One region of the Aggregicoccus sp. 17bor-14 genome, then DNA from elsewhere that is predicted to be linked to it. Evidence: riboswitches for the same ligand, from Rfam matches in the RefSeq annotation. Region 1 holds a riboswitch; the other holds the start of a gene.
The links. A riboswitch is a leader RNA that binds a small molecule or an ion and turns the genes downstream of it on or off. The one in region 1 is predicted to bind cobalamin.

Region 1 (11,628 bases):
CTGCACGACCCCGCAGAGGCGGTGAGCCACGCGGCCGCCGCCTTCGACAACCCCATCCGCTCCTTCCGCAACGCGCTCTTCGACGGCTACAAGACCGAGGAGGGCGTGCCCCCGGAGCTGCTCGCGCAGTTCGACCTCGCCGAGGAGGCGGTGGCGGCGCTGGGCCTGCGCGTGTGGCGCATGGGGGACTACGAGGCGGACGATGCGCTGGCGACCGCGGCCGCGCGCTTCGCCTCCGAGGTCTCCCAGGTGCGCCTCCTCACCCCCGACAAGGACCTCTCCCAGTGCGTGGTGGGCGAGCGCGTGGTGCAGGTGGACCGCATGCGCGAGCGCGTGCTGGACGAGGCGGCCGTGCGCGCCCTTCGCGGCGTCGCGCCCGAGAGCGTGCCGGACCTGCTCGCGCTGGTGGGGGACGCGGCGGACGGCATCCCCGGGCTGCCCGGCTTCGGCGAGAAGGGCGCCGCGACGCTGCTCGCGGCCTACGTCCACCTGGAGGCGATTCCCGCGGACGCCGCGCAGTGGAGCGTGCGCCCGCGCGGCGCGGACAAGCTCGCCGCCACCCTGCGCGAGCGCCGCGAGGACGCGCTGCTCTACCGCCGCCTCGCCACCCTGGTGACGGACGCGCCCCTGCCCGGCACCCCGGGGCTGGACTCCCTCGCCTGGAAGGGCGTCCCGCGCGCGCCCTTCGAGGCCCTGTGCAGCCGCCTGGGACTCGAGCGCCTGCGCACCCGCCCGCAGCGCTGGGCCTGAGTGGACGAGACACCCCCCGCTCCGTTACTTCCCGCACCCCTTTCCCATGACGACGACGAACGACGACTGGCTGCCGAGCCTCGAGGACTCTCCCTTCACCCGCCTGGGCGGCGAGCCCGGGGTGCGCGCGCTCGCCGAGCGCTTCTACGACGAGATGGACGCGCACGAGCCGGCGCTCGCCCGGCTGCACCGCCTGGACGAGGCGGGCCGCGTCTCGCGCGAGTCGCGCGAGCGCTTCGGCCTCTTCCTCGTGGGCTGGCTCGGCGGCCCCCAGCACTACACCGAGCGCCACGGCCACCCGCGCCTGCGCATGCGCCACTTCCAGACGCCGGTGGACAGCGCCATGCGCGACGCCTGGCTGCGCAGCATGGGGCGCGCCCTGGACGCCTTCGAGGTGAAGGGCGGCCTGCGCCGCTTCCTCGACGAGCGCTTCGCCCAGGTGGCCAACTTCCTGCGCAACGTGCCCGAAGAGGAGGCGCAGCCGGCCGCCGCGGGCCCCGCCCCGGAGCTCGCCCAGCTCGGGGGGGTTGCGAAAAAAGAACGACCGTCCTAATTTCCTCCCATGCGCAAGGGAGAGCTCACCCACCAGGCCATCCTCGAGCGCGCGGCGCAGCTGGCGAGCCGCGTGGGCCTCGAGGGGCTGTCCATCGGCGGGCTGGCCGAGGACCTGGGGCTCTCCAAGAGCGGGCTCTTCGCCCACTTCTCCTCCAAGGCCGAGCTGCAGGTGCAGGTCATCGAGATGGCGGGCGAGCTGTTCAGCCGCCACGTGGTGCGCCCCGCGCTCGCCAGGCCCCGCGGTGAGCCCCGGCTGCGCGCCGCCTTCGAGGGCTGGCTCGACTGGGGCCGCGCCGCCGCGCTCGAGGGCGGCTGCCTCTTCGTCGCGGCCGCCGTGGAGCTGGACGACCGCGAGGGCCCCGCGCGCGAGCGCCTCGTGCAGCTGCAGCGCGACTGGCTGGACACCCTGGCCACCATCGCCCGCACCTGCGTGAGCGAGGGCCACTTCCGCGCCGACACCGACCCGGAGCAGGTGGCGCACGACCTGTACGCCATCGCGCTCGGCTACCACCACGCGGCGCGCCTGCTGCGCGACCCCCGGGCCATCGAGCGCGCCCACCGCGCCTTCGAGGCGCTGCTCGCCCAGCACCGCCCCCCCGCCGCCCAGGCCTGACTTCCCCCGCCTTCCCCACCCGGAGCCCCGACCATGGCCAAGAAAAGCACGAACGTTCGGACGGAAATGACCCTCGCCACGCTGCGCCTCACCGCGCGCACGCTGGGGCGGCTCTCGCCGGCGCTCGCGGCGCGCTGGGCCGAGCGGCTCTTCTTCACCCCGCGCCGCCACGTGGCGGGGGCGCGCGCCCAGGCGGTGCTGCAGCAGGGGCGGCCGCGCACGCTGGAGCTCGTGGGCGAGCGGCTGCGGGTGTGGAGCTGGGGCGAGGGGCCGCGGGTGCTGCTCCTGCACGGCTGGAGCGGCAGCGCGGGGCAGCTCACCGCCTTCGTGGGGCCGCTGGTGGAGGCGGGCTTCAGCTGCGTCGCCTTCGACGCGCCGGCGCACGGCGAGTCCACGGGCACGCGCACGAACCTGCCCGCCTTCGCGGACGCGGCGCTCGCGGTGGGCAGGGCCACGGGCGGCCCGGTGGCCGTCATCGCCCACTCCATGGGGGCGGCGGCCGTGGCGGCGGCGCTGCGCTCGGGGCTGCCCGCCACGCGCGCGGTGCTGCTCGCGCCGCCCGCGGACCCGCGCGTCGTGCTGCGCGAGTTCGCGGACTTCCTGCACCTGCCGCACGTCGTGCTCGAGCGCATGGTGGCGCGCTTCGAGGCGCAGCGCGGCGAGCCGCTCGCGCACTACAGCGTGCCGGACCTCGCCGGAGCCCTCGGCCACGTCGCGGCGCAGGTGGTGCACGATCGGCAGGACCGCGAGGTGCCCTTCGCGGCCGGCGCGCAGGTCGCCGCCGCCTGGCCCGGCGCCCGCCTCCTCTCCACCGAGGGGCTCGGCCACAACCGCCTCCTCTACGCGCCGCAGGTGGTGCAGGGGGCGGTGGAGTTCCTGAAGAGGGGCCTCGAGCAGGAGCAGGCGCTGCTGCCCCTCGGCAGCCCGTCCGTTCCGGGGCCGCGCGCGCTCGCGGCGAACGGCTAGGGCCAGACAGCGCACACGGGGCCGCGCTAGGGTGCGCGCCCGCCGTGCCCATCACCCTCCCAGCCCACCCCGCGGCGGTGCTCCCGCTCCTGCGCTACCGCCGCTGGCTGCCGCCCACGGCGCTGGTGGTGGGCGCGTGCGTGCCGGACCTGCACTACGTGCTGCGCATGGGCTCCGAGGTCTCGCACTCGCTGCACGGGCTCTTCCTCTTCTGCCTCCCGGTGGGGCTCGCCACCCTGCTGTGGCTCGAGCTGCTGGTGCTGCCCGTGCTGCGGCGCACGCTTCCCGAGGTGGGCGGCGTGCAGCCCGCGCGCTTCCTCGCCGGAGACGGGCTGCCGCGGGGCCTGCGCGGCTGGGCGCTCGTGCTGCTCGCGCTGCTGCTCGGCGCCCTCACGCACCTGCTGTGGGACGGCTTCACCCACGACCTGCAGTGGCCGGCGCGCGCCCTCTACCGCTTTCACATCGTGAGGGTGGCCGGGCGCAACTACACGCTCGCGCACCTGCTGCAGTACCTCACCAGCCTGCTCGGCTCGCTCGTGGTGCTCGCCGCGATGGTGCGCGCCTACCCGCGCCTGCCGCCCGCGCCCGGCGCGCCCTGGGGCCGCTTCCTCCCGGTGCTGCTCGCCACCGTGCTCGGCGGGGTGTGGATGCTGGGGCTGCGCCTGCCGCACGTGCAGCACGTGCACGGCTACCGCGTGCTGGTGTGGCACCTGTTCTGGCCCGCGCTCACCGGCGCGCTCGTGGGGCTCACGCTCGCGTGCGCGTGGCTGCGGCCGCGCCTCGAGCCTGCGTAGTCAGGGCGCGTGCGCGTCCCACGACTCCTGCGCGGGGCCGGGCGGCGCCTGGCCCGCGTGCGCCTGCACCAGGTGCAGCAGCTGCTCCAGCTGCACGGGCTTGTACGCGAGCGCGTCCACCTGCAGCGGGGGGCTGTCGTGCAGGTTGCGGCTCGCGGTGAGCACCACCACGGGGATGCGCGCGAGGCGGGGGTCTGCGGCTTGCGCCTCGCGGAACTGCCAGCCGTCCATCACCGGCATCATCAGGTCCAGCAGGATGAGCTGGGGCAGGGTAGAGGACGCGCGCAGCAGGGCGAGCGCCGCGGCGCCGTGCTGCGCCGTCTGCACCCGGTAGCCCTCGTCCTCCAGCAGCTCGCACACGGCCTGGCGCAGGTCCGCGTCGTCGTCCACCACGAGCACCTGCGGGGCGTTGTGCGCGGGCTCGGTCATGGGTCGCTCAGTGCCGGGGCAGCTCCACGGTGAAGGTGGAGCCCACGTCCGGGCGGCTCTGCACGTGGATGCTGCCCTGCATCGCCTCCACCAGCTGGCGGGTGAGCCACAGCCCGAGGCCGAGGCCTCCGTAGTTGCGCCCCGAGGCCGCGCGCTCGAAGCGCCCGAAGATGCGCTCCAGCGCCTCTTCGGGGATGCCGATGCCCTCGTCGCGCACCTGCAGCCGCGCCACCGCCGGGGTGCCCTCCACGCGCACCTCCACCGGCCGGTCGCGCCCGTAGCGCAGCGCATTGGTCACCAGGTTCGTGAGCACCTGCTCGAGCCGCAGCCGGTCCCAGTGCCCCACCACGGACACCGGCGCGCTCAGCCGCAGCCGCCCGCCCGACGCCTCCCCCATCCGCTCGACCAGCTCACCCGCGAGCTCGCGCAGGTCGACTTCTTCCGTCTGCAGCTCCAGCTTGCCGCTGCTCAGCCGAGAGACGTCCAGCAGCCCGCTCACCAGCGCCTCGAGCCGGCCCACCTGACGGTGCAGGCTCTCGGCCTTCTTGAGCAGGCGCGCGCGGGAGAGCTCCCCGTCCTCGCCGCCAGGCTCGGGGCGCAGCGCGCGCAAGAGGCCGCTCGCCTGCAGCGCGAGCGTGGAGAGCGGGGTGCGCAGCTCGTGGCTCGCGATGGAGAGGAACTCGTCGCGGGTGCGCACCGCCTCGTGCAGCGCGCGCTCGGTGCGCCGCTGCTCGGTGATGTCGCGGGTGATGAGCACGGCGCCCGCGAGCCGCCCGTCCACGTGGTGCAGCGGGCTCGCGTGGCCCTCGAGCAGCCGCGCACTGCCGTCCGGGCGGCGCACCGCCCACTCGCTGTCGCGCACCTGCTCGCCGGCGAGCGCGCGGGCGAGCGGCGCGTCCTGCTGGGGCAGCGGCTCGCCGTTGGGCTGGGTGAAGCCCAGCACCAGCGGCCAGCGCGAGTTGAAGAGCGCGTCGCGCGAGACGCCGTGCTGGCGCTCGGCCTCGGTGTTGAAGAGCTTCAGCACGCCGCGCGCGTCCGTCACCACCAGGCCGTCGCTGCACTGCGCGACCAGCAGCCGCAGCAGCTCCTCCTGCAGTTGCTCGACGTCCACGTGGCCCAGCTCGCGCTTCGCGAGCGCCGCGGCGCCGCGGCGCAGCTCCAGCTGTCCGGACACCTGGCGCGCCAGCGCGCGCAGCGCCTCCAGCTGGCCCGCGTCCAGCACGCGCGGCTCGCGGTCCAGCACGCACAGGGTGCCCACCACCGCGCCCTCGCGGCTGCGCAGGGGGAAGCCCGCGTAGAAGCGCACGAAGGGGACGTGCCTGACGTAGCGGTTGTGCTTGTAGACGGGGTCGCGCTGGGCGTCCGGGACGATGAACTCGCGGCCGCGCGCGAGCACCTGCGCGCAGAAGGAGTCCTCGCGCTCCACGCTGCGCAGCTCCACGCCCACCACGCCCTTGAACCACTCGCGGTCCGCCTCCACGAGCGACACGATGGCGATGGGCACCTCGCACAGCTCGGCCGCGAGCGCCGCCGCGTCGTCGAACTCCTTCTCCGGGCTGTAGTCCAGCCGCGCGAAGCTGCGCAGCACCTGCAGGCGCTCCTGCTCGTTCTCGGGGACCGGGAACATGGCGAACCCTCCGCGACCCTCCACTCTCTGGCGCCAGCTTCTCCCTCCCAAGATGGGGACGGCGCCATCCGACTGGAGGAGGCAGGCGGGCGCGTCCCGCATGGGCGGCTCCCCGCCGAGTGGGCGTGCCGGCCGCCCGCTGCCCCGCTAAGGTGGGCCGCGCCCCCGCTGCCCCTCGAGGTCCGCCCCGCATGAACCGCGCCCTGCTCCTCTCCGTCCTCCTGCTCGGCTGCGCGGGGGGGAAGTCCTCCACGCGGCCCCCGCCCGTCGCCGAAGGGACGGCCGCCGGCAGCTGGACCGCCCCCTTCAGCGAGCAGCTCGCGCTGCGCGAGGGCTGGCTGCAGCAGCGGCACGCGGGGCTGCTCGCGCAGATGCGCCGGCACGGGGTGGGGATGTGGATCGTCCTCAACGAGGAGTTCCACGACGACCCGCTCACGCAGTACGTCGCCCCGCCGCGCCCCTACGCGGGCAACCGGGACGTGTTCGTGTTCGTGGACGGCGGCGAGCGCGGGCTGCAGAAGGTGGCGCTGGTGGACTACGCGGAAGGCGGCCTCGAGCGCTTCTTCCGGCTCGAGCCGAGCAAGCCCGAGACGCTCGCGGCGCTCGACCGCGAGTTCCACCCGGCGCACATCGCGCTGTCCATCGACAGCACGCGCGGGGTCGCGCGCAGCCTCACCCGCTCGAGCTACGAGTGGCTGGTGAAGGCGCTGGGCCCTGAGGCGGAGAAGCGCTTTGTGCCGGCCGAGCCGCTCATCGAGGAGTACCTGGACACGCGCCTCCCCGAGGAGCTGCCGCACTACACGCGCATGGTGCAGCTCACCGAGGCGCTGGTGAAGGAGGCGCTCTCGTCCACGGGCATCCAGCCGGGCAAGACCACGGTGGGGCAGCTGCGCCGCCGCCTCTACGACGGCCTCAGCGCCCACGGCGTCACCACCTGGTTCCAGCCGGACGTGCGCGTGCAGCGCCAGGGCGAGACCGGGAACATGGCGCGCGGCTTCCTCGAGCCCGCCGAGGAGAGCGTGGTCATCCAGCGCGGGGACCTCGTGCACGTGGACTTCGGCATCACGTACCTCGGCCTCAACACCGACTGGCAGAAGATGGCCTACGTGCTGAAGGAGGGCGAGACGGACGCGCCGGAGGGGATGAAGCGCGCGCTCGCCAACACCAACGCCCTGCAGGACGCGCTGATGCTGCGCGCGAGCCGCCCGGGGCGCTCGAGCGCGGACGTGTACGACGCCACCATGGCGGAGATGAAGGCCAGGGGCATCGACGCGCAGGTGTACAGCCACCCCATCGGCGCGCAGGGCCACGGGCTCGGCGCGGCCATCGACTTCCGCTCCGCGAGCCGCAAGAGCCCCCCGAAGCCGCTGCGGCTCGGCTCCTACATCGCCATCGAGCTCGCCACGCGCACCGCCGTGCCGGAGTGGGGCGGGCAGGTGGTGCACATGATGGAGGAGGACCCCGCCCACCTCACCCCCGAGGGCTGGCGCTTCTTCGTGCCGCGCCAGGAGGCGCTGTACCTCGTTCGTTAGCGCGCCCGCGCGTTTGACACGCGCCCGCCGAAGCCATATTCCCCCGCTCGCTCGTCGGTGCTCCTCGCGCAGTGTGGCGGTGGGCTCCAAGGGAAGCCGGTGAGAGTCCGGCACTGCCCCGCAGCGGTGAGCAGGAACGAACGCCGTCATCTGAAGCACTGGTCCGCAGCTGGACTGGGAAGCGACGGCCAGTAGGTGGGAGCGCCCCGTGCGTCTCCCGCGCCTGTGAGTCCGAAAACCTGCCGACGGCCCGGTGGGCGTGCGCCTCGCGCACGCCTCCCGGACATACCGAGACCTCCGAGGGGAGGTGGCGGACGGCGCACAGGTCAGGTCTGCCTCCAACAGCCCCTCTCCCCCGCGCCTCCCCCCACGCTCCCCCTCGCGTCTGCACATCCGGCCCTCGGGGGCCGGCAAAGGGATGGGGACCATGAAGGCGACGAAGACGATGCTCCTGGGCGCGGCGCTGCTGGCGCTCGCGAGTGGCTGCGGTGACGACGCGGCGAAGCAGCAGTTCACCGTGTACGGCCTGAAGGACGACGGCCGCAGCGTGTACAGCCTGGGCACCTGGCCCGACCTCAGCGCGGGAACCACGCCGCTGTTCGACGTGTTCGCGCCCGAGGACCGGCAGCTGGACCCGGACAAGTTCCAGATCTTCACCGGCGGCTACCTCGCGAATGATGGCAAGCGGCTGCTGAGCGGCTACACCAAGCCGGACGTCACCGGGAAGGTGGCGGTGCACACGCTCGAGGGCAGCAGCACCCAGTACGTCTCCATCCCCGGCAACTTCACCGCGGTGGGCAACGACGGCACCTTCTACGTGAGCGGCCTGCAGGGCGCCTCGTTCAGCTCGGGCTCCGCGGTGTATGCGCTGCGCGATCAGACGCCGCAGCTCGTGATGGTGGGCAGCCAGGACTCGGCGAGCGGCCCGCTCGCCATCGCCACCAACGGCGCGGCGGTGTTCGGCTACGCGGACGCGAGTGCGAACTACGAGAACGTGCTGCCTCTCGTGGCTCCCAGCCTCTACGGTCCGGACAAGGCGGCGGTGACGAGCTTCAGCGGTCCCCTTGGGCTCAGCGGCGTCTTCGACATCGCGGGCTTCCGCGACGGAATCGCGGCGCTTCAGGGATCGCAGGACCCCCAGACCTTCAAGCGCCACTATGACGGCGTCGTGCGCGTGCCGCTGAAGGTGGAGGGGGATCTCGTCAAGACGTCGGGCCTGACTGCGCTGGTGCTGCGCTTCGCGGACCAGTGCAGCCGCGTGTCGCTCGAGGGCAGCATGGGTGACGACCTGCTCGTGCGCATCTCGGATCCGCAGGGCAAGGACGCGCACCTGGTGCGCATCGCGATCAAGAAGGACGCGAAGAACCCCACCCGCAGCGCCGCCACCGACTGCGCCACGGCCCAGCGCGACCCGGTGCTCGGCACGCTCGAGCTGCAGACCGGCTTCGTCGTGGAGAGCTCCGCCGCGCTGCCCGAGGGCGTGGGCGCCGTCACGGCCGTCCCGGTTGCGCAGTGAGCACCTCCTTCGCAAAGACGCTGCTGCTGCCACTCACGCTGGCCCTCGCGCTCGCAGCGGGCTGTGGCGGCAGTGACGGCGGCGGGGAGCCCCAGGACGACGCGGGCACGCCGCCGCCCGAGGAGAACCTCAACCCCTGTCTCGGGCCGGCGTCCGTGACGCACGCGGCGGACCCCTTCGCGGACCGCATCGTGAGCTTCACGCCGGGCGCCGGTGCGGGCTTCGGACAGGACCTGTGCCCCAGCGTGGTGCTGGGCTCACCCGAGGGCACGGGCACGGCGAATGGCTCGCTGCACGTGCTCTCGCTGGGCAACGGCGGCAGCATCGTGCTCGAGTTCACGGACACCGTGGCGGTGAACGGCCCCGGCGTCGACTTCATCGTCTTCGAGAACGCCTTCGCGCGCGCAGGTGGCGGCACCTTTGCCGAGCCGGGCCGCGTCGCGGTGAGCGAGGACGGTGTCACCTGGAGCGAGCGCAGCTGTGCGGTGAGCGACGAGGCCGGGGGCTACCCGGGCTGCGCCGGGGTGAAGCCGGTGTTCGCCTCCAGCACCAACGGGGTGAGCGCCACCGACCCGGACGCGGCCGGCGGCGATGCGTTCGACCTGGACGACTTCCCCAGCCCGCCCGCGCGCGTGCGCTTCGTGCGCATCACGGACAGCGGCGTGAACAGCTACCTCGCTCCCTCTGGCGGCTTCGACCTCGACGCCGTGGCGGTGGTGAACGGCGCGCCACTCACGGGGCCTGCACCGTGAGCGAGGTGTCGAAGCCGTCCCCTCTCCCGCTGGGAGAGGGTCGGGGTGAGGGATGTGAGACGCTCACCCGCCGCGCCGCCCTTTGCACCCTGGTGGGCGGCGGCTGCGCGCTCGTGCTCGCGTGCGGAAGCGGAGACGACGCACCCTCCGAGCCGCTCGCCGCCTGCGTCCCCGGGCCCCGCGACGGGCGCTCGGGCTGGGTGGAGCTGAAGCTCTCGGACTACCCCGCGCTGCAGCAGGTGGGCGGCAGCGCGGCGGTGGAGAAGCCCGAGGCCTTCCTCAATGCCGTCGTCTTCCACAGCAGCGAGGGCTGCTACGGCGCGGTGTGGAGCGTGTGCACCCACGGCGCGTGCACGGTGGAGTACAAGCCGGACGCGCACCGCCTCGAGTGCCCGTGCCACGGCAGCCGCTTCAGCGAGGAGGGGCAGCTGCTGCGCGGGCCTGCGCAGCGAGGGCTCTTCGCGTACGACGTGGCGCGCGAGGGGGACTCGCTGTTCCTGCGGCGGCGCACGGGCTGACGAGGGACATCCAGAGGGAGAGGGGACGGCTTCGCCCGCGTTCTCCTCTTCTTCTCTTCGTTCAGCGCAAGCGGCGGCAGGCGGAGCTCTTCGCGGCGAGGTAGACGGGGCTGCCCACCTGCAGTCGCAACTCCGCAATCGCCGCGCGCGTGAGGCGCACCGCGAGCCCCACGCCTGCGCAGCGCACGGTGGCCACCGCGCCGTCCACGCCCACGGGCTCCAGCGCGGTGATGGCGCCCGCGAAGACGTTGCGCGCGGAGACGCCCTCGAGCGGATGCACCGAGAGCAGCAGGTCCTCGGCGAGCAGCGCATAGACGGCGCGCGCGCCAGCCTGCAGCTCGGGCGCGTCCGGCACCCAGAGGCGCAGCGCCTCCGTCACCCGCAGGCGCAGGCCGCCCTCCTCGGGACGCTCGAGCACGCCCTCCAGCACGTTCTCCTCGCCCTCGGCGCCGAGCACCGCACGCGCGGGCGCTCCCAGCACCTCGCTCGCGCTGCCCGCCGCCTGCACCCGCCCGCGCTCGAGCACCAGCGCCTCCTCGGCGAGCGCGCGCGCCTCGCCCAGCTGGTGCGTCACGTACACCAGCGGCACGCGCGCCTCGTCGCGCACGCGCAGCAGGAAGGGCAGCACGCGCTCCTTCAGCTCCACGTCGAGCGCTGCGAGCGGCTCATCCAGCAACAGCAGCGCCGGGTCCGTCGCCAGCGCGCGCGCGAGTGCCACCCGCTGCCGCTCCCCGCCGCTCAGCCCCTGCACGCTGCGCCCCAGCAGCGGCACCAGCCCGAGCAGCTCCAGCGCCTCGTCCACGCGTCCGCCGCGCTGCCCCTTGCGCACGCCGAAGCGCACGTTGCCCTCCACGCCCAGGTGGGGAAAGAGCAGCGCGTCCTGCGGCACGTAGCCCATGCGCCGCTTCTCGGGCGCGACCTCCAGGCCCTGCGCGCTGTCCAGCAGCGCGCGGCCCTCCACCGCCACGCGCCCTCTCGCCCCGTGCCGCAGCCCCGCGAGCACCTCCAGCAGGCTCGTCTTGCCCGAGCCCGAGCGCCCCAGCACCGCGAGGCTGCGCGAGCCGAAGCGCGCCTGCACCTCGAGCGCGAAGGCAGCGAGCGGCAGCCGCACGTCCAGCTCCAGCAGCGGGGCGCTCACGCGCGCACCTGCCGCTCGCGCCGGCGCACCAGCAGCTCCGTCGCGTACACCGCCGCGAAGGCGAGCAGCGTGGCCACCGCCGTGAGGCGCAGCGCCTCGGCGTCCTCGCCCAGCTGCGCGTGCTGGAAGATGGCGAGCGAGAGCGTCTGGGTGAGGCCCGGGATGTTGCCCGCCACCAGCACCGTGGCGCCGAACTCGCCCAGCGCGCGGCTGAAGGCCAGCAGCGCCCCGGTGAGCACCCCGCGCCACGCGAGCGGCAGGCTCACCCGCCAGAAGGCCTGCAGGGGCGAGAGTCCCAGCGTGCGCGCCACCGCGACGAGCCGCGGGTCCACCTCCTCGAAGCCGCTGCGCGCCGAGCGCACGAAGAGGGGCAGCGCCATCACGCTGCTCGCGAGCACCACCGCGCGCGGGGTGAAGAGCAGCTCCACGCCGGCCGCA
Region 2 (11,628 bases), on a different contig from region 1:
GAATCCAGGGTGACGGGGGTTCATGGCACGGCCACCACGTCCCCGACGAGCGAGGGCAGCTGGCCGCAGGAGGCCTGGCCCGCGCAGGCGGGGTCGGGCCGCGAGCAGAGGTCGAGCGGAGGCTGGGCACTTCCCGAGAGCCCTCGCCGCTCGACGAAGGCGTCCTGCACCACGTCCACCACGAAGAGTCGGCCGTAGCTCACGTCGCCGACGAAGACGCGCTCGCCCACCGTGGCGAAGCGCCCCGCGCTGGGCAGCAGGCAGCTGGTGCCGGCCGCGCACCCGAGGCTCCAGGTGGCCCGCGGCGCCAGCGCGCCACTCGAGTCCGGCCCCAGGAGCACGAGGCCCGTCTTCTGCACCGCTTCGAGCTGGTAGTCCTTCGTGTACGTGGTGAGGCCGCCGCAGCTCACCAGCAGCCGCTCTCCCAGGCGCGCGACCCACGAGGCCCCGAGGCAGCCCTCCCCCAGGTCCACCGTCTCCGCCGCCATGCGCACCGGGTCCACGCGCGCGAGCAGCCCGGGCCCCGCAGCCTGGTAGGTGTCGAGCGAGATGTTGCTCAGGGCCACGTAGAGCGCGTCGCCGAAGGCCGCGAGCCCGTTGGGCGCCGCGAGGCTGCTCTTGCCCGGGAAGGGCCGCAGCGCCGCGCCGGACGGGAGCTGCACCTCGCCCGTCTTCACCGGGTGCGCGGGGTCTGCGAGCGACACGCGCACCACGCGCCCGCCCGCGCCCGGGTCCTCGCCGAGGTTTCCGAGCAGGCTCACCCACAGCGCGTCACCCAGCGGCGCCATCGCGTAGGGGTTGGTGTTGGGGCCGAAGTTCAGCTCGTCCACCGTCTCGAGCCCGAGGCCCTGCGGAAAGCGGGTGCCGCCCTCGGGCGCCGCGAGCGGCTCGCGCGTGCGCTTGAGCACCTGCAGCGTGTTGGAGGTGGAGTTGAGCACGTAGAGGTAGGGGTCTGCCGCGAGCAGCTGGTTGGGAGCGGCGCCCGCGCTGTCCTCCTCGGGCAGCGCGCTGAAGTCGCCGAGGCGCACCTGGCGCAGCTTGCGGCTGAGCCCGTCCACCACCACCAGCACGTCCTGCAGGCGCGCCACCGTCTGCGGGTTGCTGCCCACCGGGGTGCGCCGCCCGCGCAGCGCGGCTTCCGCCTGCACGCCCACCACCTGGCCCGCGTTGAAGCAGGTGGCCACCACGTCGTAGCCGCACACCCCGCCCGCGCAGGCCTCGGGCGCTGCGAGGCAGGCCCCTTCCGAGCACAGCTCTCCCTGCGCGCAGGCCTGGCCGCAGGCGCCGCAGTGGGCGCTCTCGCTCTGCAGGTCCACGCAGGTGTTGCCGCAGGCGGTGAGCCCCTCGGAGCAGAGCACGCCCGAGTCGGGGCAGCCCGTGAGCAGCAGCGGGAGCAGCAGCAATGGCAGCAGTCGGGTCATCGATCCGTTCCTTGGGCCGTGCGTCCGCCGAGCGCGAGCGCGAGGGTCGCGTACACGGAGCGGCCGGGCAGCGGGTAGCCGTCGAAGTCCTGGGTGCGCACGTCGAAGAGGTTCTTCACCGCGAGGCCCAGCGTCACCTCGGGCGCGCGGCCCAGGGTGGTGTGCACTCCGGCGTGCACGAAGGCGCGCGCGGGCAGCACCAGCTCCTCGGTGCGGTTGAAGTACTGCTTGGACTGCGCCGCCACCTCCAGGCTCGCCGAGAGCCAGCGGGGGCCGCCCGAGACGCGCGCGCTGAGCGCGTGGCGCGGGCGGTAGGGCAGGTCCTTCAGGTAGTAGCGCGGGTCATCCTTCAGGTTCGTGCTGAAGAGCAGCGTGTAGCTCGCGCTCAGGCGCAGGAAGTCGGCCCAGGGCCGCAGCTCGCCCTCGGCCTCCAGGCCGCTCGAGCGCGCGGAGGCGAAGTTCACGGGCCGCGCGGCGAAGGGCGGGTACAGCTCGTAGGCGATGAGGTCCTCGTAGAGCGCGACGAAGGGCCCCACGGCGGCCGAGCCGCGCGTGCCCTCGTACACGAGCGCCGCATCCGCGTGCAGCGCGCGCTCGGGGCGCAAGGAGGGGTTGGGCAGCAGCGTGCCGGCGCGCACGTACAGCTCGTAGAAGGAGGGGGCGCGGTGTGCCTGGCCCACGTTCGCGCGCAGGCGCAGGGGGCCGTAGAGCTTCGCGAGCAGCCCCAGCTTCGGGGAGAAGAGCGTGTAGGGCCCGGCGCGCTCCACCCGCACGCTGGGCGCGAGCAGCAGGCGCTCGCCGAGCAGCTGCAGCTCGTCCTGGGCCATGAGGCTGAGGCGCAGCCAGGTGGCCGCGCCCGGCACGCCTTCCGCCCCCACGCTCGCGTTCGCCGAGAGGCCGTGGAGGCCGGCGCGGGTGCGCGCATCCAGCTCCACTCCGCCCACCGCGTGCGTCTGCGCGCCGAGGCTCTCGCCGCCGCTCGACTGCTCGAGCCGCTCGGCGTGTGCGTAGCCGCGCGCGTAGAGCTGCGTGTGCGCGCCCTCGCTGCGGGTGAGGGCGAGCGCGAGGGAGCCGTGGCGCGAGCGCTCGCGCGTCGAGGAAGGGTTCTGCGCCGAGCCCGCGAGCCCGCGCTCGTCCGCCTGTCCTTCCGCGAGCACGTCCAGCGCGAGGCCCGGCGACAGCTCGCGCCGGTACTTCGCGAGGCCGCCCCCGCCGCCCGCGTCGTTGTTCTGCCGCTTGCGCTCCTCGAGCGCGTTGCCCGGCAGGGAGGGCGCCGGGTCGAAGAGGTAGGGGAAGTCCCCGCGCGAGCCGCCCGCGTGCACGAGCAGCAGCCCCGTGCCGCCCAGCGCGCTGCCCGCCGCCGCGAGCTCTCCCTGCAGCGTGCCGAAGCTGCCACCGGTGAGCGTGAGGCCCGCCCACGGGTGCTCACCCGCCTCGCGCGTCACCACGTTCACCACGCCGCCCAGCGCCCCCGTGCCGTAGCGCGCGCCGGCCGCTCCGCGCAGCAGCTCGAAGCGCTGCACCAGCGGCAGCGGGATGCGCGAGAGGTCCGCGATGCCGCCCGCCCCCTGCAGCGGGATGCCGTCCAGCAGCACCAGCACGCCGTTGGAGGCCGCGCCGCGCACGCTCAGGCTCTTCGCCTGCCCATAGCCGCCCAGGTCCTGCACGCTCACGCCCGGCGCGGTGGCGAGCACCTCCGCCGTGTCGCGCGCCTCCAGCCGCTGCGCCTCCACCGGCAAGAGCGTGACGGCCGCCGTGGGGTCGCGCTGCTGCGCGGTGTGGGGCGCGGGCAGGCGCGGCAGGGGCAGCGGCTGGCCCTGCACCACGATGAGCTCGCCGAGCTGCTCGGCCTGCTGCACGTCCTCCGGCACCTGCGGGGACTCGGGCGCCTGGGCGTGCGCGGGCAGGGCGAGCGCGAGCGCGGCCGCAGCGGCGGTGGCCCTCGCGGCCCTCTGCTCACGACTCCCCTTCAACGTCCACTCCTCGCGCGCCGGAGGGAGGGCTGGCAGGGGAGGTGCGCGGAGAGGGTGAAGTCCGGCCGTGCGCCGCCCGCCACCTCCCCTCGGAGGTCTCGGTCCTGTCCGCTGCGCGCGCCCGTGAGGGCACGCCGCGGGCCATCGGCAGGTTTTCGGACTCACAGGCGCGGGAGGAGCGTCCTCCCACCTACTGGCCGTCGCTTCCCAGTCCAGCTTCGGACCAGTGCTTCAGATGACGGCGTTCGTTCCTGCTCACCGCTGCGGGGCAGTGCCGGACTCTCACCGGCTTCCCTTGGAGCCCGCCGCTACACAGAGCGGAGGGCACCGATGGCGCCGGCCGGAATACGGCGCGGGCGGGGCCTTGTCAAACGCTCCCCTGCCCGCCCGGCAGCCCGGGGCTCCCCGGCGAACGGTGGCGACGCGCCGGGGGCCTGCGCATCTAGAGGGCTTTCCCCCAGAGGACACACATGGACTTGCAGCTCCAGGACAAGAAGGCCCTCGTCACCGGATCCACCGCGGGCATCGGGCTCGCCATCGCCACGGCGCTCGCGCGCGAGGGTGCCCAGGTGGTGCTCAACGGACGCACCCCGGCGCGCGTGGAGGCGGCGCTCGCGGCGGTGCGCAAGGTGGTGCCCGGCGCGAAGCTCTCTGGCGTGGCGGCGGACCTGGGCACGGCCGAGGGCGCGCGCCAGGTGGTCGCACAGGTCCCGCGCGTGGACGTGCTGGTGAACAACCTGGGCATCTTCGCGAGCAAGCCCTTCGAGGAGATCCCCGACGAGGAGTGGCTGCAGTTCTTCGAGACCAACGTGCTGAGCGGCGTGCGCCTCTCGCGCGCGTACCTGCCGGGCATGCGCGAGCAGAACTGGGGCCGCATCCTCTTCGTCTCGAGCGAGTCGGCGGTGCACATCCCCTCGGAGATGATCCACTACGGGATGACGAAGACGGCGCAGGTGGCCGTGTCGCGCGGTCTCGCGGAGACCACGGTGGGCACGGGGGTGACGGTGAACACCGTGCTGCCCGGCCCCACCGCGAGCGAGGGCGTGGAGGGCTTCGTGGAGGGGCTTGCAAAGCAGCAGGGCGTGAGCCGCGCACAGGTGGAGAAGGAGTTCTTCCAGAAGATGCGCCCCAGCTCCCTGCTCAAGCGCTTCATCGACCCGTCCGAGGTCGCGAGCCTCGTCGCCTACCTCGCGAGCCCGCTCTCCGCCGCGACCAACGGCGCGGCGCTGCGCGTGGACGGGGGCCTCCTGCGCTCGGTGCTGTAGGCCCGTCCCCTCTCCCTGCCGCGCGTCGAGCTACTCCGCGCGCAGGGCGAGCGCGGGGTCCACCCGGGTGGCGCGCCAGGCGGGCAGCAGGCTCGCCGCGAGCGACACCGCCGCGAGCGCGAGCGTGAGGCCCGCGAAGGTGAGCGGGTCCAGCGGCTGCACCCCGAAGAGGAAGGCGCGCAGCCCTCCGGAGAGCGCGGCTGCGCCCACGAGGCCCAGCGCGCACCCCGTCGCTACCACGGAGAGCGCCTGGCGCATCACCAGTCCCAGCACCGTGCCCTCGCGCGCGCCCAGCGCGAGCCTTATGCCGAACTCGCGCGTGCGCTGCGTGACGAGGAAGGCGGTGACGCCGTACACGCCCAGCCCCGCGAGCACGAGCGCGAGCACCGCGAAGGCGCCGAGCAGCGCGAGCTGGAAGCGGCGGTCCGCGAGCGCCGCGCCCACCACCTGCTCCAGCGTGCGCGCCTTCGTCAGCGGGAGGAGTGGGTCCAAGGCCGCCGCCTGCTCCTGCAGCGCGGGCGCGAGCGAGGCCACGTCGACGGCGCCATTGCCGCGCACCACCAGGTGCGTCCAGCGCTTCCACGGCGCGTCGTTCTGCGCGAAGGGCACGTACACGGCCGCCCCCTCCACCTTGTCCGGCGAGCGGTGGCGGATGTCCCCCACCACGCCCACGATGGTCATCCACGCGTCCGCAGGCCCGCGCGCCCAGCGCACGCGGCGCCCCAGCGGGTCCTGGCCGGGGAGGAACTGCTCCACGAAGGCGCGGCTCACCACCGCCACGCGCGGCGCTGCGGCATCGTCGCTCGCCTCGAGAGACCGCCCCCGCAGGAGCGGGATGTGCGCCGTCTCCACGTAGTCCTCGCTCACGGTGCGCGCCTCGGCCGAGGGCTCCTCGCCAGGGGCCACCGGCGGCAGCCCCTCGACCACGATGTTGTGCGTGAGCCTCCCGCCGGAGAGCGGAAGCTCGCTCACCAGCCCCGCGGAGGCGACGCCGGGCAGCGCCCGCGTGCGCTCGAGCAGGCCGCGCAGGAACGGGGTCTGCTGCGCCTGCGTGGGATAGCGCGCGGGCGGCAGGTCCAGGCGCAGCGAGAGCGCCCCCGCGGGCTCGAAGCCCAGGTCCACGGACTGCAGGCGCCAGAGGCTTCGCAGCAGCAGCCCCGCGCCCACCAGCAGCATCAGCGCGAGCGCGAGCTGCGCGCCCACCAGCGCCTGGCGCGCCCGCGCTGCCCTGCGCCCGCCGGCCTGCGTGGGTCCGCCCTCACCGAGCGTCGCGCGCAGGGCCGGATGCGAGGCCTGCAGCGCAGGCACCAGCCCCGCGAGCAGCCCGGTGAGCAGCGCCATCCCGGCAGTGAAGCCCAGCGTGGCCGCGTCCACGCGCGCCTCCGCGAGCCCCGGCATCCCCTCGGGGGCGAGCGCCCGCAGCGCGTCCACGCCCCACAGGCTGAGCACCAGCCCCGCCGCCGCGCCCGCGAGCGCCAGCACCACGCTCTCGATGAGGAGCTGAACCACCAGCCGCCCGCGGCTCGCGCCCAGCGCGCTGCGCACCGCGAGCTCGTGCTGCCGGCTGCTCGCACGCGCGAGCAGCAGGTTCGCGAAGGTGGAGCAGGCCACGAGCAGCACCAGGCCCACCGCGCCCAGCAGCACCAGCAGCGCGGGGCGCACCGGCCCCACCACGCGCTCGTGCAGGCTCTGCAGCACGTAGCGCATCTCCTTCACCTCTTCGGGGTGCGCCTCGCGCAGCTGGCCCACCACGGTGTCGACCTCCGCCTGCGCGCGCGAGAGCTCCGCGCCCGGGCGCAGCCGCGCCACCGGGTAGAAGAAGTGCGCGCCGCGCGCGGTGGCGCCCTCCGGGTAGACGATGCGCGCGGGGACGAAGGCCTCGGCCTCGCCCTCGGGGAGGCGGAAGCGCTCGGGCAGCACGCCCACCACGGTGTACGCCTGGCCTCCGAGGGACAGCGTGCGGCCGAGGATGTCCGGCGCGCTGGCGAAGCGCCCCCGCCACAGCGCGTGGCTGAGCACCACCACGGGCGGCGCGCCGGCCCGGTCGTCCGCGGGGCCCAGGGTGCGGCCCAGCGCGGCGGGCACGCCCAGCGTGGGGAAGAGGCCGCCGGTCACCATCGCGCCGTCCACGCGCTCGGGCAGCGCCCCCTCCACCAGGTCCAGCGGCCACTCGGCGTAGAGCCCCACCGACGCGAGCGACGGGGCGCCCGCGCCGAAGTCCTCCACGTCCAGCGCGGACTGGTTGCCCTGCCAGCTCACCAGCTGCGAGGGCTGGGCGTAGGGCAGCGGCCGCAGCAGCACGGCGTCCAGCACGCTGAAGAGGGCGCTGTTGGCGCCGATGCCCAGCGCCAACGTGAGCACCGCGCCGAGCGTGAAGCCGGGCGCCTTGCGCGCTGCCCGCAGCGTCAGCCTCACGTCATCCCACGTCCGTCCGAGCCAGCCTTCGCGCATGCGCGCGAGGAGTGCTTCGCGCGTGCCACGCCCCCTCTGCGGGCGCGCGTCCCACGGCCGGACACCCCACCTGTGCGCCCGTGGGAAAGCGCCGTCCCACGGCCGGACGCTACGAGCCCGCGCTGCGGCGGGGCGGCTCCTCGCCATCCGCGGGCAGCAGGGAGCGCAAGCCGTCCGCGTGGCGGGCGAGCGTGGTGCTGGTGCTGGCCACCGTGACGCTGGTCTGGGCCTGCTCCTGCAGCTGCCGGAGCAGCCGCCCGATGGCCTCGTTGAGGCGGCTGCTCGCGTCCGCCTGGAGGTCCGCGTCCTCGGCGTTCGCGCGCATCGCCTCGCCCAGGTCGTGCACGATGTCGTGGATGCCCTGCAGCGTGGAGCGCGCCTCGCCGAACACGCTGGTGAAGTGGTGGGTGTGCTCGCGCACGCGCTCGATCGCCGCGAGCAGCGCGCCCATCTGCCGGCGCAGGTCCGCCACCACCGTGTTGATGGCGAGCGCGCCCTTGCCGCTGTCCTGCGCGAGCTGGCGCACCTCGCGCGCGATGACGGCGAAGCCCTGGCCGTTCGCGCCCGCGCCCGCGGCCTCGATGCCCGCGTTCACCGCGAGCATGTGCGTCTGCGCGGCGATCTCCTGCGCCGTCTCCGCGTAGGCGCTGATGGCGTCCGCGCGCCCCTGCACCGAGTGGAAGCTCGCCTCGCTGCGGGCGACCGCCGCGTCGATGTCGCGCACCCCGGCCTCGATCTGGTCGAGCAGCGCGCCCACCTGGCCGGCGCTGTCGCGCGCCCCCAGCGCCGCCTCCGCGCTCGCGCGGCTGCGCTGCTGCAGCGAGCGGGCGCCCTCCGCGAGCCGCCGGCTCGCGCTCGCCATCTCTTCGCCCTCGCTGCCGGACGCCCGCGCGCGCTCGCTCAGGCTGGTGGCGCTGCCCTCCAGCTCCACCACGCTCGCCGCGAGGCCCAGCGCGGTCTCGCTCATGCGCCCGCGGTTGAGCTCCAGCTCCTGCACCGAGGCCTGCAGCTGCTCGCGCAGCGCGAAGTTGCGCCGGTCCGAGGCGTCGATGCCGTCGAAGGTGAAGCCCAGCGAGAGCGGGATGGCCAGCAGCAGCAACACCGAGGGCAGCCCCAGGTCCAGGACTCCGGGGTGCAGCAGCCCGAGGAGGAAGTGCCCCGCGAGCATCGCCGCGAAGGTGGCGCGCCGCGGCCCCGGCCCCAGCGGCAGGAAGCTCGCCGTGCAGATGATGCCCAGCAGCAGCGTGATGAGCTGCGGCAGCGTGCCCGCGAGCCCGAGCCGGAAGTAGACCCAGTCGTTGCCCACCACCCAGAGCACCGTGGCCAGCGTGGCGGCGGCCGGCAGCCCCCGCCAGCGCGGCGCGAGCTGCTGGACGAGGAAGAGCCCGAGCGCGACCAGGACGCCCCCGAGCCGCCACAGCCCCAGCTGCCGCGCGAACGCCCAGTCGAAGCCCACGTAGCAGGGGGTGACGAGGAAGCTCGTGTACGCGAGCAGCCGCACGCGCTTGGGCCAGCGGCCGCGCCGGTGCGCCGCGTAGCGCTCGCTCGGAGAGAGGGTGGAGGGTGAGCCCATGGAGGTGGAGGCACACACTAGCGGGTGCCCGCACGTGGCGGCGAGGGGCACACGGCCCGCGCCAGGCCCACACCCGGCAGGCACTCCAGGCAGGCGGCCGCGGCCGGGTGCTCGGGGCCCCGCCCCGCGCACTAGACTCGGCCCCGTGGAGCGCAAACTCTCGAGCCCCTCGAACCTGTCCTGGTACCTCAAGCTGCGCTGGGGCGGCATCGCCGCGCAGGCGGTGGTCTTCTTCGCCGGGGACCGCAGCCTCAAGGCCACCCTGCCGCTCGGCGCGGTGCTCGCGCTGCTCGCCCTGCAGGTGGCGAGCAACGTCGCGGGTGCACTCTGGGCGCGCCGTGCGCGGCGCGTGCCGGAGCGGGCGGTGGCGGTGTTCACGGCCTTCGACTGCGCGGTGCTCACCGCCCTGCTCTTCCTCGGCGGCCACGACGCACGCGTCTTCGCGGTGCTCTACCTGGTCAACATCGCGCTCGCGGGCATCCTCGCCACGCCCCTGTGGACGTGGGTGCTCACGGGGCTCTCCGTGGGGGCGCTCGCCTTCCTCTTCGTGTTCGACCCGGTGAACACCGCCGAGGCGGCGGACCCGCTGGAATGGCAGCTGCGCGAGGCGTGGATCGCCTTCGGCGTGGCCGCGGGACTGCTCGTGTACTTCCTGCAGCGCTCGGCCCGCATGCTGCGTGCGCGCGAGCAGGAGATGGAGGCGGCGCGCCAGCGCGTGGATCGCCAGGAGAAGCTCGCCTCGCTCGCCACACTGGCCGCCGGCGCCGCGCACGAGCTGAACACCCCCCTCTCCACCATCGCGCTCGTGGCCTCGGAGCTCGAGCGCCACCTGCGCCGGGGAGAACACCTGGACGACGCGCTCTCCGACGTGGAGCTGATCCGCGCGGAGGTGGGCCGCTGCCAGCGCATCCTCAGCCAGATGGCGGTGGACGCGGGCCTGGGCCAGGGCGAGGCGGCGACGCCCATCACGCTCGCGGACCTCGTCGGGCGCGCGGCCTCGGCCGTGGAGCAGCCGCAGCGCGTGCAGGTGACGCTGGAGCCGCTGCTCGCCGGGCGCCGGCTCGTCGTGCCCTCGCGCCCGCTCGTGCAGGCGCTGCACGGGGTGCTCAACAACGCGCTGCAGGCCTCGGGCGAGCTGCCGGTCGCGGTGAGCGCGCGCGCCGCCGGGGACGCGCTGCAGCTCGAGGTGCAGGACGCGGGGCCGGGCATGGACCCCGAGACGCTCGCGCGCGCGGGCGAGCCCTTCTACACCACGAAGCAGCCGGGCCAGGGGATGGGGCTGGGGCTGTTCCTCACCCGCTCCGTGCTCGAGCAGCTCGGAGGCCGCCTGGAGCTGGACTCGGCGCCGGGACAGGGCACCCGCGCGCGGCTGGTGCTCCCGGACGCGCTGCTGGAGCCGGCCGCCGAGCCAGCCCGCGCGCGCAGCTGAGGCCTAGAAGGTCGGCGGGCGCTGCAGCTTGCGCTGCAGGGAGCGGCGGTGGATGCCGAGCTTGCGGGCCGCCTCGGAGATGTTGCCCCCGCAGTCCGCGAGGACCCGCTCGATGTGCTCCCACTCGGCGCGCGCGAGCGAGGGGACTTCAGGCTCGGCGCCGTCCGGGGGCGGCGCGGCGTCCGCCGCGGGCGCGTCCGCGCTGCCGCGCAGCAGCGCCGCGAGCACGTCCTCGGCGGTGGCCGGCTTGGTGAGGTAGTGCACCGCGCCCAGGCGCACCGCCTCCAGCGCGGTGGCGATGCTGCCGTAGCCGGTGAGCACCACGATGCGGGTGTTGGCGTCCACCGCGCGCAGCGCGCGCACCAGCTCGAGGCCCCCCTTGCCCGGCATGCGCAGGTCCACCACGGCGTACTCGGGGGACTGCTGCTCGGCGAGCGCCACGGCGCTCGCGTAGCCGTCCGCCGTCATCACCTCGTAGCCGCGCTCGCGCAGTGCGCGCGCCATGCGCTCACGGAAGCGCTCGTCGTCGTCCACCACCATCAGGAGGGGCGCGGAGGGCGGGGCGGGAGTCTCGGACGCGGCGGACATGGGCGGGAGTCTCGCACACCTACTCGAAGGCGAGGTGCACGCTGCCGTCCTCGAGGCGCAGCACGCGCGGCTCGATGCCGAAGGCGCTGCGGATGTGCCCGGGGGTGAGCACCTCTTCCTGCGGCCCGCGCACCAGCGCCCGCCCCTCGTGCATGAGCAGCAGGTCGTCCGCGAAGCGGGCAGCCAGGTTCAGGTCGTGCAGCACGCCCACCACCACCAGCTGCTCGCGCCGCGTGAGCTCGCGCAGCTTCTTCATGAAGTCCAGCTGGTAGGGGATGTCCAGCGAGGCCAGGGGCTCGTCGAGGAAGAGGTAGCGGGTGGGGCCGCCCGGTGCGGCCCAGAGCTGGGCGAGCACCCGCGCGAAGTGCACGCGCTGCTTCTCGCCGCCGCTCAGCGTGAGGTAGTCGCGCTGGGCCATGCCGGCGACCCCGAAGTACTCCATCACCTCCTGGCAGATGCGCTCGTCCTGGGCGCCGGCGTGCCCGCCGTGCGGGTAGCGCCCCATCATCACCACCTCCCAGACGCGCAGCGGGAAGGCCACCGCCACGCTCTGGGAGAGCACCGCACGCACCCGCGCGAGCGCCCCGGGCGTGAGCGCGCGCAGCTCGGTGTCGCCGTAGCGCACGCTCCCCGCGTCCGCGCGCACCTGCCCACTCAGCAGCTTCACCAGCGTGGACTTGCCCGCCCCGTTGGGGCCGATGATGAGCGCGATGCGCCCCGGCGCGAAGGTGGCGGACACGCCGTCCACCAGCCGCCTGCCACCCACCACCCGCTGCAGCCCGGAAGCCTGGAGCACGTCGGAGTCTCCTAGAAGAAGCGCTGGCGCCGGCTGCGCAGCAGGGCCACGAAGAGCGGGGCCCCCACCGCGGAGGTGACGATGCCGATGGGCAGCTCCGCGGGGCGCAGGAGCACGCGCGCGATGAGGTCC

Region 2: linked by a shared signal. The riboswitch ahead of FGE12_RS05965 (TonB-dependent siderophore receptor) and the one ahead of FGE12_RS27925 (hypothetical protein) in region 1 are both predicted to bind cobalamin.

Annotation. Positions count from the first base shown of each region.
Region 1 is NZ_VJZZ01000021.1:47,252-58,879, forward strand. Features, by position in the region: gene FGE12_RS27885 (5'-3' exonuclease H3TH domain-containing protein) at 1-750, shown strand, start outside; gene FGE12_RS27890 (group II truncated hemoglobin) at 797-1,303, shown strand; gene FGE12_RS27895 (TetR/AcrR family transcriptional regulator) at 1,313-1,918, shown strand; gene FGE12_RS27900 (alpha/beta fold hydrolase) at 1,985-2,884, shown strand; gene FGE12_RS27905 (DUF4184 family protein) at 2,929-3,678, shown strand; gene FGE12_RS27910 (response regulator) at 3,679-4,107, opposite strand; gene FGE12_RS27915 (ATP-binding protein) at 4,115-5,734, opposite strand; gene FGE12_RS27920 (M24 family metallopeptidase) at 5,926-7,266, shown strand; cobalamin riboswitch at 7,305-7,528, shown strand; gene FGE12_RS27925 (hypothetical protein) at 7,694-8,782, shown strand; gene FGE12_RS27930 (cell surface protein) at 8,779-9,534, shown strand; gene FGE12_RS27935 (ubiquinol-cytochrome c reductase iron-sulfur subunit) at 9,648-10,052, shown strand; gene modC (molybdenum ABC transporter ATP-binding protein) at 10,114-11,190, opposite strand; gene modB (molybdate ABC transporter permease subunit) at 11,187-11,628, opposite strand, start outside.
Region 2 is NZ_VJZZ01000002.1:479,318-490,945, reverse strand. Features, by position in the region: gene FGE12_RS05970 (hypothetical protein) at 21-1,421, opposite strand; gene FGE12_RS05965 (TonB-dependent siderophore receptor) at 1,418-3,394, opposite strand; cobalamin riboswitch at 3,523-3,741, opposite strand; gene FGE12_RS05960 (SDR family NAD(P)-dependent oxidoreductase) at 3,865-4,659, shown strand; gene FGE12_RS05955 (ABC transporter permease) at 4,690-7,074, opposite strand; gene FGE12_RS05950 (methyl-accepting chemotaxis protein) at 7,220-8,683, opposite strand; gene FGE12_RS30870 (ATP-binding protein) at 8,829-10,112, shown strand; gene FGE12_RS05940 (response regulator transcription factor) at 10,116-10,700, opposite strand; gene FGE12_RS05935 (heme ABC transporter ATP-binding protein) at 10,720-11,496, opposite strand; gene FGE12_RS05930 (iron ABC transporter permease) at 11,508-11,628, opposite strand, start outside.